Regions from separate parts of the Streptomyces sp. NPDC006879 genome, predicted to be linked through region 2. Evidence: riboswitches for the same ligand, from Rfam matches in the RefSeq annotation. Region 2 holds a riboswitch; each other region holds the start of a gene.

Region 1 (4,222 bases), on a different contig from region 2:
GCAGCCACTTCTACCTGGCGCTGTACTGGGCCCAGGAGCTGGCCTCGCAGACCGCGGACGCCCAGTTGGCGGAGGCCTTCGCGGCCCTGGCCAAGACCTTGGGCGAGCAGGAGGAGACCATCGTCGGCGAGCTGATCGCCGTGCAGGGCTCCCCGGCGGACATCGGTGGCTACTACCAGCCGTCGGTGGCGAAGGCCGCGGCCGTCATGCGGCCCTCGCAGACCTTCAACCAGGCGCTGGGAACCCTCGCCTGACCCGCTGCGGGGCGGCTCGGTCCGTCCCGCGCGGACAAGCTCGAACCGGTGCCCCGGTCGGCGATCGCCGACCGGGGCACCGGCGTTCCCTCACAGGTGCTGAGAGCGGTGCGGTGGCTTTCTCTCGATCGTCCCCGTCAGGACGGTTCACGCCCCGTTCCCGTCGAGCTTTCGCAGCCGGGCGCGAGCCGGCCCCTTCGCGCGCAAGGTGATGCCGGTCTCCACCGGTACCTCCCGGTCCACCGCTTCGAGTTCGAAGGACTGCAGGATCATCGCCAGCGCGAGCGTCGACTCCAGCATGGAGAAGTGCTGGCCGATGCAGGCGCGTGGTCCTCCGCCGAAGGGCAACCAGGCGTAGCGCGGCCTGTCCTGCTCGGCCTGTGATGTGAACCGGTCCGGTCGGAACCGTTCGGGCTCCGGCCAGTAGGCGGGATTGCGGTGGATCACCCAGGGCGCCACCATCACGTCGGATTCCGCCGGCACGGTCATCCCGCCGATCTCCCGTGCCTCGACCGAACGGCGGCCGATGATCGGAGCGGCCGGATACAGGCGCATGGACTCCTTGAGGACCTGAGTCAGGTAGGGGAGTCGGTCCAGATCGGCCGCGGTGGGCACCCGGCCGGCCAGGACGCTCTCCACCTCCTGCCTGGCCAACTCCTGCTCCTTGGGGTGGCCGGCCAGCAGGTGCAGGGCGAATGCCATGGAGGTGGCGGTGGTCTCGTGCCCCGCCAACAGGAAGACCAGGACCTGTTCCCGGAGCTCGGCCGGGCCGAACGCCTCCTCCTGCTCGCTCTGCGCTTGGGTGAGCAGCGTCAGTAGATCGCAGGTCTGCTCCCGGGTGGACTTGGGCGCGGACTCCTGCGTACGCCCGTTGACAACCCGCCCCGCGATGATCGCGTCGCAGACGGCGTACAGCTCCTCGGTGGCCGCGGCTGCCCTGCGGTTCGCCGGGGTCGGCCAAGCCCGTGGCGGGTTCGCCGGCGAGAAGCCGCGCCGCAGCACGTACTCCCCGAGGATCGGGAAGCAGCGTTCCACCACGGCCACGGCACGCCCCACATCAGTGCCGAACAGGATGCGGGCCACCGTCCGCAGGGCCAGGTCCGCCATGTCCGGTACGAGGTCGACGGTGGCATCGGGGGAGTCGGACCAGCGACCTATCAGGGCCGCTGCCTCGATCGTCATGGCCCGGGCGTACCCGTCGACGCGCCGCCGAGTGAACAGGGGTTGCACCAGCCTGCGTTGACGAAGATAGTCGGCGTCCTGGCTGGTCAGAAGGCCATTGCCGAAGGACTCACGGACCTCCTGGTAGAAGAGGTTGTCCTTGCGGAAGTTGGCCGAGTCGGTGGCCAGGACCTGCTGTGCGCCCGTCGCGGAGAACACCGCGTACACCTCGTTGCGCAGCCCGGGGGGTCCTGCCACGAAACGGCACAGGTCCCCGAACTCGCGCTGTGCGGCCAAGAACGCGCCCAGCGAATCCCTTCTGAGCTCCCGGACCGAGCCGAGCAGTGGTAACCCCGTCGGTCCGGGGACCGACACCTCCCGTGCGCCCACGCCGCCCCCTAGGCGATCGCCGAACCCATGGTCGCCCGCGACAGCGGTCACGCAGCCGGGGCCACCCGAGACGCCCATTGTGCCGGACATCCCCGAACCCGGCGAGGGTGGGAACTCGACCCACCGCGGTGATCGGCGGCCATGACGGTCTGGCACACTGGCACTGATCACCAAGGCGGCGCAGGCCAGGAAGCCGGTGCGATTCCGGTACGGTCCCGCCACTGTGACCGGGCACGCCCTCGAAGGCGCGCCCGGAAGTCAGACACTGACGCGCCGCCTCTTCACTTCCATCGGGGACGAGGATCCCCGGAGAGGCAAACAGGGCCATGACCCGAACTCGCGCTTGCCTGCGCGCACTTCTCACGACCGCTCTGCTGGTTCCGCTCGCTGCCTGCGGCAGTCAGCCGGACCCGGTGCGCCAGCTCCAAGGCTCCCCCGCCGGCTTCCCGTTCACCGTGACCAACTGCGGGGTTCAGACGACTTTCGACGCGCCGCCGAAGCGTGCCGTGACCATGAACCAACACACCACCGAGATCCTGCTCGCCCTCGGGCTGGGGGACCGCATCGTCGGCACCGCCTACCTCGACGACGCCATCCTCGCGCGCTACCGCTCCGACTACCAGGGCATCAAGGTGCTCGCCAAGGAGTACCCCTCCAAGGAGGTCCTGCTCGCCGCCGCCCCGGACTTCGTGTACGGCGGCTACACCAGCGCCTTCGACGAGGGCGCGGGCCGAGACCGGGCAGGCCTGGAGAAGAGCGGCGTCGCCACCCGGCTCAGCGTGGAGTACTGCACCGAAGGCAAGGTCGGCCTCGACCAGTTGCGCACCGAGATCACCGAGGTCGCAAGGGTCTTCGGTGTTCCCGAGCGCGGAGCGCGGCTGCTCGCCGAGGGGCAGCGGCGCATCGAGGCCGTCAAGGCGAAGGTTTCCGCTGCGGAGCACCCCTCGGTCTTCGTCTACGATTCGGGCGACAACACGGCCTTCACCTCCGGTGGTCACGGCATCGGCAACGAGATCATCTCCCTCGCCGGCGGCGACAACGTCTTCTCCGACCTCAAGGACACCTTCGGGGACGTCTCGTGGGAACAGGTCGTGCAGCGTCGGCCCGAGGTGGTCGTCATCTACGACTACGGTGGTACGACCGTTGAGGCCAAGAAGAAGCGTTTGTTGCAGGACCCAGCACTCAGAGAGGTCCCGGCCGTCCGGGACCGGCGCTTCGCCGTGCTGCCGCTTTCCTCGGCGGTGCTCGGCGTACGAGTGGCGGACGCCGTAGAGGAACTCGCCCGCCAGCTCCATCCCGCCGCCCGGTGAGCGTCCGCCGTCTGCGGTTCCCGATGGCCCTGGGACTGCTGCTCGGCGCACTCACGGCCCTCGCCGTGGCCGCCCTGGTGTTGGGCCCGGTGCGGATACCCGTCCGGGAGGTCGTCACCATCCTCGTCGGCGGCGAGCGCACCGGGCCCTTCGCCGCCATCGTGTGGGAGGTCCGCCTGCCGCGGGTCTTGCTCGGCGCGGTGGTAGGGGCGGGGCTGGCCGTCACCGGCACCGTCTTGCAGGCCCTGGTGCGCAATCCGCTGGCCGACCCCTTCCTCCTCGGCGCTTCCTCGGGGGCTTCGACGGGCGCGGTGCTGGTCGTCGTCCTCGGTGTGGGAGCGGGCGCAGCCACCACCTTCGCGTTGCCGGTCGCCGCGTTCGCCGGGTCGACGCTCGCCCTGGTCGTGGTGTACGCGATGGCCCGACGCGGGGGCACCATGACCACCGGCAGGCTGATCCTGGCGGGCGTCGCCGTCCAGTACATCCTGACGGCCCTGACCAGTTTGGTCCTGGTGCTGTCGGCGTCCGCGCAACACGTCCGGGCGGTCCTGTTCTGGACCCTCGGCGGGTTGGGTGCGGCTCGCGGGGACAGCTTGGCCCTGCCCGCCGCGGCACTGATCCTCGGCACCGCGCTGCTCCTCGCCCTGGCCCGGCCGCTGGACCTCCTCCTCGCGGGGGAGGAAGGGGCCCGCACGTTGGGCTTGGACACCAGTCGCTTCCGTGCGGTCGTCTTTGTCCTCGCCTCACTGGTGATCGGCGTGTTGGTGGCGTTCAGCGGTGCGATCGGTTTCGTCGGGCTGATGGTGCCGCACGCCGCCCGGATGCTGGTGGGTGCCTCGCACCGGCGGCTGTTGCCGGTGGCCGCGCTCGGCGGGGCGGTATTCCTGCTGCTGGCCGACCTGGTGGCGCGCACGGTGGCGGCGCCCGAGGAGATTCCGGTGGGTGTGGTCACGGCACTCATCGGCGGCCCCTTCTTTCTGTGGCAGCTGCGCCGCACCAGCCGAACCGAGGGGATCAGCGGATGACCGCCCGACCACCCGCAGAACTGCGCGTCGAGGCAGTGGTGTTCGAGATCGACGGGCGTACCCTCCTCGATGCGGTGGACCT
Region 2 (4,222 bases):
CCACCGCCGTTGCGGCCCAACAGCGCCAGCGAGCGGCCCTCACGGATCGCGAAGTCCACCCGGTGGAGCACCGCGGGGCCGTCTTCGTAGGCGTAGGACACATCGAGGAGTTCGACGATCGGTCCGCAGGTCACAGCACCAGCCCTTCCAGTACGAGCGTGGTGGCGCTCAACGAGGTCAACAGCACTCCGGTCGCCGCCAGGAACGGCCAGGACAACACCGTGGACGGCACCAGCACCCGCATCGTGCCGTCGTAGCCCCGCCCGGCCAGCCCGGCCTCCAAACGCGAAGCCCGGTCGAAGGCCCGGACGAAGGCGGTCGCTGCCAGTCCGGCGAGCGAACGCCAGGCCGCCGCCCGGCTGGTGTGCCCCAACCGAGCGGCCTGCGCCTGCCGGATCTGGGCGACCGAGTCCAACAACAGGAAGCCGATGCGGTACATGACGAGCGCCACCGCCACCACCGGGGCCGGCACCCCGGCCCGGATCAGCCGCGGCAGCACGTCGGACACGGGTGTGGTGAAGGCGAACAACAGCACCCCCAAGGAGGCGGCCGAGGTGCGCAGTAGCAGCTCCGCGGCCAACCGAGGGCCCCCAGGTGCCAGTGCCAGGAATCCTTCCTGGCCTCCCAGCTGCACCAGCAGCGGCAGTGCCCCGGTGAAACAGAATCCGAGTGGGATCCGGTACGCGCGCCACAGTTGACGCCACGTCACCCCGGCTGGCCCCAACAGGATCGCCACGGTGGCCGCGCCCACCAGCACCGAGCCCGGCCAGGGTGGCAACGCGACCGCCGACCCGGTGAGCCCGAGACCGAGGACCGCCTTCTCCAGTGGATGGCGGCGGCGCCAGCGGTTGCCGTGCGCCGCCACATCGATCGGCAGCACCGGCCGCTACCGTGCGGAGCTCACGGTGGGCCCGGTCTCGCCCGCCCGCGCCGCCGCGGCCTCACCCTGGCGGCGGCCACGCCGCACCCCGAAGTAGTAGGCCAGTACGCCCGCGCCGAGTGCCGCCTGGAGGGCGAACAGGGCGGACTCGATCTCACCCGAGGGCGGCTCGTACAGGGGGGAGAACCAGGGTTCGTAGTCGGGCTTCAGCTCGGTGATGGCCACCTCCGCCTGCGCGTCCGCGCCGGTGAACGGCTCCTCCTTGCCGTCGCCGAGCCCCAGCGCGAGGGGCAGTACGGCCAAGGCCGCCACCAGGAGCAGCAGCACAGTGTTGATCTTCGCGTTCCGGCTCATCGGACCGGGGCCTCCTGCTTCTGCGCCTTCGGGGTGATTCGGGCCAGGACGCCCAGCCGGATCAGGTCGCTCTTGCTGGACTGGCTGAGCAGCCGCATCACCAGTACCGTCAACAGGCCCTCGCTGACGGCCAGTGGGATCTGGGTGACGGCGAAGATTCCGGCGAACTTGGCGAGCGCCCCGGGGATGCCGCTGCCCGGGTCCGGGAAGGCCAGTGCCAGCTGCACGCTGGTGACGCAGTAGGTGACCAGGTCGGCGAAGAAGGCGCCGAAGAACACCGACACCATCAGCGGGGCCTCGAAGCGCCGCAACAGCTTGTAGACGGCGTACCCGGCCCACGGGCCGGCGATGGCCATCGAGAAGACGTTCGCGCCCAGCGTGGTGAGTCCGCCGTGGGCCAACAACAGGGCCTGGAACAGCAGGGTGATCGTGCCCAGCACCGCCATGATCGGCGGCCGGAAGAGGATGGCTCCGAGCCCGGTACCGGTGGGGTGCGAGCAACTGCCCGTCACCGAGGGGATCTTCAGTGCGGAGAGAACGAACGTGAAGGCCCCCGAAGCGCCGAGCAGCAGGGTGCTCTCGGGGTTCGCCTTGACCTCGCGGGTCAGGGAGCGTACGCCGTGGACGACGAAGGGAGCGGACGCGGCGCCCCAGGCGACCGCGTGCAAGGGGGGTAGAAACCCCTCGGCAATATGCATGAGTGGGGGAGACCTCTCCAGCACCTCGTGGATGGACAACGCGCCCCGGCCGGTCTCCTGGCTCACGGGTACTCATGCCCGGACCCCGCCTTCCCGGGCCGGCGTGGGACTCCCCGCGTCAGCCCAGTGGCTTCCCGAAGGAGTGGAGCCGGACTTCCCGATCACAGTGGCGAGGGCCGCGCCGGTTTCACACCGTCTTCCCGTACACCAAGGCCCTGCGACCCTAATGGCCTACCCCAGCGAGCCACAACCCGGCCCGAATTCGGGCAGCGGAGCGCGGCCGGGACCACGGCCCGCGCGATCCACGGCCCGTGGTCCCCTCGGCAGGCACGTCGGCCCTCGGGGTTCACGCCTCCCGGTGACCTCGGGCGACCGGCCCGGTTCTGTTCGAACGATCGCCGTGTGCTCCTCGCGGGGTCCCCGGCCTCTGGCCCGAGCGGGCCCGCTCGCCGGAGGCGAGCGGATGCCCGGCACACGCAAACGGCGGGCCGGGACGGGCGCGTGCGCCGTCCCGGCCCGCCGGCCGCAGGTGCTTCAGCAGACGTTGGCGTGCTTGAAGTCGAGCACCACGCGCTCGGGCCCATGCAGCTTGAACGTCTTGTAGGTGGGCTTGGTGTTGAAGGCGGCTCCGAAGGTCACGTACGCCTCGTAGTCGCCGGTCAGAGCGATGCCCTTGAGCTTGGGAAGGTAGATCTTCTGCAGCTTGGGGCCCCGGTAAACGGACTTGCCCGCCTCATTGTGCGCCTGGGCGGGGTTGAGACGGATCTCCAGGAAGTAGCGGCCCGCGAGCGGGACCTTCCGGCCGGACCCGTCGTATCGCAGTTCGCTGACCCGCCGCACCGACACCGTGGGGACATAGCCCCTGATGTCGATGACCAGGCGGTCGTACGTGCAGTGCCCGCCCCAACGGGCGTTGACGACGCGTGGGGTCTGGGTCGCGGGCGCAGCCGAAGCGGCGGCCGGGACGGCGATTCCCACGCCCAGGGTGAGTGCGGTGCCGGTGGCGACGGCCACCAGGCGCTGACGTTGACGCAGAGGCATGGCGTTCCCCGATTCTCCCTGATACGGGGACAGTATTGTCATACGCGGAGACACCCGGAGGAACCCAACGGTTCCCGTCGCGGGGACGGGATTTCAGTGCAGGGCCTTCAGCCCGATCACACAGCCCACGATCCCGGCCAGCAGTGCCAGTTTCACCGCCGAGACGCTCTCGCCGCCGAACAGCATCCCGTAAGCCACGGTCAGCGTCGCACCGATGCCGACCCACACCGCGTAACCGGTACCGATCGGCAGGGTGCGCAGGGCGTAGGCGAGCCCGGCCATGCTCAGCACGAGGCCCACGCCGAAGACCGCGGTGGGCACCGGCCGGCTGAATCCGGCGCTCCTGCCCAGTGCGGTGGCCCAAACGGCTTCGAGGACCCCGGAGACGATCAGAACGATCCACGCCACGACGAACAGCTCCCTCGACGCCGTCGTCGTGTCCGGGTACGGCGCCCCTCGTCCGGGAGCTGGTCTGAGCTCTGCCCCCACCCTCGCACGGGCTGTCCGGTCCGGGCCAGGGACCAAGGACCCTGTTCCGCAGCCCAGGTCCCGGATCGTGCCCCAACACGCGGACGCCAGCCGCGCCCTGCCCGTGGCTGCTCCCCGCGTGCGCCCCAACGGCTCAGACGTCACCGACGAGGGGCTCCTGGTAGGTCCGCAACAGCTCCCGCAGCTCCGCTGCGCTGCTCAGCTCGCCCGAGGGGTACGCGGTCGGGGCGTTGGCCAGCAGGGCGGGCAGTGCCCCTTCGGCCGCTGCCCGCTCGATGAGTTCGTCGGCGACGACCTCGCCCTGCCGCACGTCGTAGAGCGAGTAGAGCAGCCGGAGCATCGACAGCGGGGCGGCGGCCGTGAGGATCCGACCCGCCAGGTCGGCGCGCTGGTGCGGCAGCAGCACGACGAACTCTTCGCGGAACGCACCAGCCCCGCCCACCGCTCGCTCGGCGATGTGGACGAGCGCGGCGAGGACCGCGGCGGCCAGGCAATCGCGCCCCTGCTCGGCCAGGCGACGGGCGATCCCGAACAGCCGACGCGGCTGGAACCCGTGGCGGGCGGTCTCCCGGACGGCCCGTTCGGTCGCCGGCGCGTCGTCGACGAGGCCCAGCAGGGCGACCAGGTCCACCGCCCGCGCCGACCACACAGCCCGGGCGAGCAGTGCATCACCCATGGCGCAGTCCTCTGCCGTGACCCACCGCGCGTACAGGTGGGCCAGGTCCTGGGGCGTCCTGGCCCTGACGGCCTCCGAGAGCAG
Region 3 (4,222 bases), on a different contig from region 2:
GGCGCCGATGCAGATGAGCAGGGTGGCCAGTCTTGCGCCCTGGTAGCAGGCGAAGAGTAGTTGCTCGGCGGTGATCGGCCCGCCCAATCTGATGCCCTTGACCCAGTGGGGCAGGGCCAGTTCGGGCAGCGTGAACAGCAGGTGCGTGCCCGGGACCGGGGAACCGAGGGCCACGGTGAACAAGAGCCGCATGACGAGCACGAAGACGCCCAGCCGTAGGAAGAAGCCGTAGCTGCGGGCCCAGGGAGCGTCGGTGCGACGGACGGTCACCACGTAACCGGCGACCGCCACGAGCAGGCCGAGCAGCAGCGGATTGGTGGTCCGGGACGCGGCTGCGGCCAGCCCCAGTGCCCACAGCCACCAGGCGCCGGCGGTGACCGCGTTGGCGCGGGTCGCCACCGGTGCCCGTAGCCGGTTCCACCAGCGGGGCGGATCGGCGTGCTCCCGCGCCGACCCTCTCCGGGATTCCGGGCCGCCCGTGTCCCTGGGCGGGCGGGCGGTGGTGCGGTGCTGGGGAAGCCCGGTCATCGGGTCCGGCGGCGGCGGTTTTGCCAGAGGGCGGCCGTCGCCAAGGCGATCACCGCGGACACCGCGGCCAGCAGCCCCACGGAAGGACCGGACCCACCGCCGGACTCGGCGGTGCCGGGCGCTGTCGCGGTGCTCGGCGCGGGTGCGGGGGCCGTGTTCCGCGGCTCTGCTTGAGCCACCTGGTCTCCGCAGCCCCGCCGCGGGTACCCGGCGATGGCGCAGAGCAGCGCCGCGCTGTTGTAGCGCAGCGGGGTGGCGACCACCGCCAACGCCTCGGCGGTGGTCGCCGCCGGGGCGAGGGAGGCGCAGTAGCCGCGCGGTTCGGATTGGGGTGGGCTCTCCCCCTGCGGTGCGTCTCGGGGCAGACCGAAGTCGACGAGGAGCGCCACTCGCTTCTTGCCTTCCCGAGCCGGCGTGTCCTTGCACAGGGTGGCGAACTCCGCGGTGCCGCGCGGGAGCGGGGAGCCGACCGCCGAATCCTCGCTCACCGAGAAGCGGAAGCCCTGGACCGAGCCGTCGGCGGGGCGGGTGGTGGACGGTCCCTGGGTGGCGTACACCCATCGGCCGCCGTCCCGCTCCCAGAACGACCAGTACCGGTAGCCGGTGGCCTGGGCCGGGCCCGCAGCCAGCAGCGTCATACAACTGCCGAGGGCGAGGACGAAGGCCAGCGCCGTCGCGTACGGGCGGCCCGACGCGGGGCGCGGGGGGCGGCGGACGGTCACGACGTGCCGTTCTTCTTGCGGCCGCTGATCAGGATGCCGATTCCGATGCCGGCGACGGCGCCCACACCGATGATCCACCAGATGTTGGAGCCCGAGTTCTTCTCCTCGGACTTCTCGGCGGCGTCGTCCTTGGTGTCCGCGTTCGCCGAGGACTGCTCCTTGGACGCGGCAGCGGCCGGGGCCGGACCCTGGGCGTTCAGCTGGGCGACCAGGTCGGTGCCGCCGAAGGCCTTGGGGTCGGCGCCGCCGGCGTGGGCGGCGAGGACGAGCTGGGCATAGCCGGCCGGCCCGGCGGTCTTGGCCCAGGCGGCTCCGTTCTGCTCCAGCCAGGCCAGCGGCTTGGCGGCGGCGTCCCGGTGGCCCGCCGCGGCCAGGGCGATGACGGTGTCCGCGGTGTTGCCGACGTCGGGCTGGTCGGTGGCGCCCGGCATGGCGGACATCAGGTGGTCACCGGTCTTGGCCGTGGTGCGGGCGAGATAGGCGCTGGCGGCGGCGGCGGCCTGGGCGGGCTCGACCTTCTGCGCCGCCTCTGCGCCCGTGCGGCAGGTGGGCGTGGCCTCGGTGAGAGGGGTGTTGGACTTCGGGGCTTCCACGAGCAGGCTCATGCCGAGCATGCCGAGGACGGCCGCGGCGGTGGCGTCGGCGTTCGCCGACAGCTTGCCGGCCTGGTCCGGTTGGTAGGCGAAGGCTCCGAGGTCGGCCGCAGTGGCGATGTCCTTCTCGGCGCAGCTGACCTGGAGGGAGGCCAGGGCGTTCGTGGCCCGAGCGCCCTTCTTGGACGCCACCTGGTCCACCTTCTCGCCGGCCGCGGCGAGCGCGCCCACCACGATGCCGGTGGAGTTGGCGTCGCTCGCCCCGCCGGGGTTGTAGCTCCAGCCGCCGTCCTCGTTCTGTACGGACTTCAGCCAGTCCACGCTCTTGGCGACCACCGCGTCGTGGCCACCGAGCGAGGCGAGCGCCTGTACGGCCGCGGCGGTGGCGTTGCTGTCCGCCATGGTCTTGGCGTCACAGTCCTGGGCCGGGTCGGGGCGGAAGGAGGCGAAGGAGCCGTCGGCGCACTGCTGGCCGGTCAGCCAGTTCACGGCGGCTGCGGCGGGCTGCACGCCGGCGGCGTCCTGGGCGAGGAAGGCCAGCGACTGGCGCCAGACTCCGTCGTAGGTCGGGTCCGTCGTGCCGTACAGGCCGGAGGGTATGGCGGGCGCGGGGGAGGGGGCCGCGAGGGCTGCGGGGGCCAGTGCCACCGCCAATACGCCGGTGGCGGCGAGCACGGTGGCGCTGCGTCGTACGTTCACGGGGGTGGGGCCTCTCCTGCTGGGGAGCCGGGAGGCAGGCGCGGGCGGCACCGGGCTCCGGCCCCGCATTCCTCGACGGTTGCCGTCCACCGCGTTGCGGTGGCGCGAGCCGTGTACATCCGCACGGGGCGATCCGGCTCACCGCCTGGGCGGTTCACGGCTGCGGGTCAGCGCCGGATTCGCACCGGCTTCTCCCCGAACGGAAGTGTCAACGACCCGCCCACTGTACCGGCAGGTACCTTGCCGGTCCGGAGCGCGGCCTGGCCGCTGTCGCCGGCGCCCTCAAACCGCCAGATAGGTGACCGGATCGCTGCCGGGTACCGCTTCGACCCGGCCGAGTTTCACCAGCCGCCGTAGATGGGCCTCGGCCTCGGAGACGGCGATGTTGCGGGAGCCGAAGGGGATCTCTTCCCAGGGGCGGTTCCATTCCATCCGCTCGGCCAGTGCCCAGGGGGTCAGTGGTTGGCCCAGGAGGGCGCGGAGCCCGGCCAGTCGTTCCTCGTGGTGGTCCAGGAGTTCGCGCACCCGGCCGGGTGCGTCGGAGAAGGGGTGCTGGTGGGCGGGTAGCACTTCGGCCGGAGTGAGGCGCCCGATGCGTTCCAGGGAATCGAGGTAGTCCCCGAGCGGGTCGGTGGCCTGAGCGTCCTGCGGACCCTCGTAGAGGCCGATGTGCGGCGAGATGCCCGGGAGGAGGTGGTCGCCGGAGAACAGGCGACCCAGGCCCGGCTTGTTCGCCGGATGTTGCTCTTCCAGGTGGAGGCAGACGTGCCCGGGGGTGTGGCCGGGCGTCCAGAGGGCCCGAAGGTGTCGGCCGGCTAGCGGGAGGAGCTCGCCGGGGAGGATCTCCCGGTCGGGTAGGGCCGCGTGCAGGCCGGGCAGGGAACGCATCCGCCCGGAGTCCCGGGCGCTTCGTAGGGGGGCCAGGTGGTCTTCGGGGGCGCCGGCGGCAGCGAGTTTGGTGGTGAGGTAGCGGAGCCATTCGGCGGGGTCGGTGTCGCGCAGGCGGCGGACGACTTCGGCGTCGGCGCGATGCATGGCGATCCAGGCACCCGAGGCTTCCCGAACCTGGCCGGACAGGCCGTGGTGGTCGGGGTGGTGGTGGGTGATGACCACGCCGTGGATTTCGGCGATCTCGACACCGAGCTCGGCCAGGCCTTCGACGAGGGTGTCCCAGGAGTGGGGGTCGTCCCATCCGGTGTCGATGAGGACCGGGCCGCGGTCGGTGTCCAGGACGTGGACGAGGGTGTGGCCCAGGGGGTTGTCCGGGATGGGGACCTTGATGCTGTGCACGCCCCCGCCGTGGTCGGTCACCTGTGTCATGTGGCCCCCTGGTGTGGTGACGGTGCGGAGCGCCCACTATAACGAGAACTCGTTACAGTAGTAGCCCGAGTGAACTTTCTTGGCCTTCTGTCGACTGCTCGGACCGTGGACTCCTTGAAGTGGAACTGGTATCAGTTCTGAATCTGAAGAAGCGTCAGGGGTAGGCCGTCGGGAAGGGCAGGCACCACCATGACCGAGCTCGTGGAGCACCAGAGGCTTTTCATCGGCGGAGAGTTCGTCGATCCGCTCGGCACCGAGACCATCGAGGTGATCTCCCCCCATACCGAACGAGTCCTCGGACGGGTGCCGCACGCCTCCCGAGAGGACGTCGACCGGGCCGTCGCCGCCGCCCGCCGGGCC

What was found. Region 2 has a riboswitch for cobalamin ahead of ACFYMC_RS19105 (energy-coupling factor ABC transporter permease). Riboswitches for the same ligand answer to the same signal wherever they lie in the genome.
Region 1: it holds a riboswitch for cobalamin, as region 2 does, so the genes downstream of both, ACFYMC_RS27195 (ABC transporter substrate-binding protein) here and ACFYMC_RS19105 (energy-coupling factor ABC transporter permease) in region 2, are expected to answer to the same signal.
Region 3: it holds a riboswitch for cobalamin, as region 2 does, so the genes downstream of both, ACFYMC_RS00980 (prenyltransferase/squalene oxidase repeat-containing protein) here and ACFYMC_RS19105 (energy-coupling factor ABC transporter permease) in region 2, are expected to answer to the same signal.

What each region holds. Positions count from the first base shown of each region.
Region 1 covers NZ_JBIAGC010000057.1:7,994-12,215, reverse strand. The annotation lists gene ACFYMC_RS27205 (NADP-dependent isocitrate dehydrogenase) at 1-254, shown strand, start outside; gene ACFYMC_RS27200 (cytochrome P450) at 402-1,805, opposite strand; adenosylcobalamin (AdoCbl) riboswitch at 1,967-2,123, shown strand; gene ACFYMC_RS27195 (ABC transporter substrate-binding protein) at 2,132-3,115, shown strand; gene ACFYMC_RS27190 (FecCD family ABC transporter permease) at 3,139-4,140, shown strand; gene ACFYMC_RS27185 (ABC transporter ATP-binding protein) at 4,137-4,222, shown strand, end outside.
Region 2 covers NZ_JBIAGC010000025.1:1,931-6,152, forward strand. The annotation lists gene ACFYMC_RS19090 (energy-coupling factor ABC transporter ATP-binding protein) at 1-134, opposite strand, end outside; gene cbiQ (cobalt ECF transporter T component CbiQ) at 131-880, opposite strand; gene ACFYMC_RS19100 (energy-coupling factor ABC transporter substrate-binding protein) at 887-1,234, opposite strand; gene ACFYMC_RS19105 (energy-coupling factor ABC transporter permease) at 1,231-1,932, opposite strand; cobalamin riboswitch at 1,962-2,159, opposite strand; gene ACFYMC_RS19110 (hypothetical protein) at 2,467-2,973, opposite strand; gene ACFYMC_RS19115 (DMT family transporter) at 3,067-3,381, opposite strand; guanidine-III (ykkC-III) riboswitch at 3,396-3,456, opposite strand; gene ACFYMC_RS19120 (hypothetical protein) at 3,596-4,222, opposite strand, start outside.
Region 3 covers NZ_JBIAGC010000001.1:210,781-215,002, forward strand. The annotation lists gene ACFYMC_RS00970 (energy-coupling factor transporter transmembrane protein EcfT) at 1-528, opposite strand, end outside; gene ACFYMC_RS00975 (SCO2322 family protein) at 525-1,166, opposite strand; gene ACFYMC_RS00980 (prenyltransferase/squalene oxidase repeat-containing protein) at 1,247-2,542, opposite strand; cobalamin riboswitch at 2,651-2,782, opposite strand; gene ACFYMC_RS00985 (MBL fold metallo-hydrolase) at 2,825-3,862, opposite strand; gene ACFYMC_RS00990 (aldehyde dehydrogenase) at 4,052-4,222, shown strand, end outside.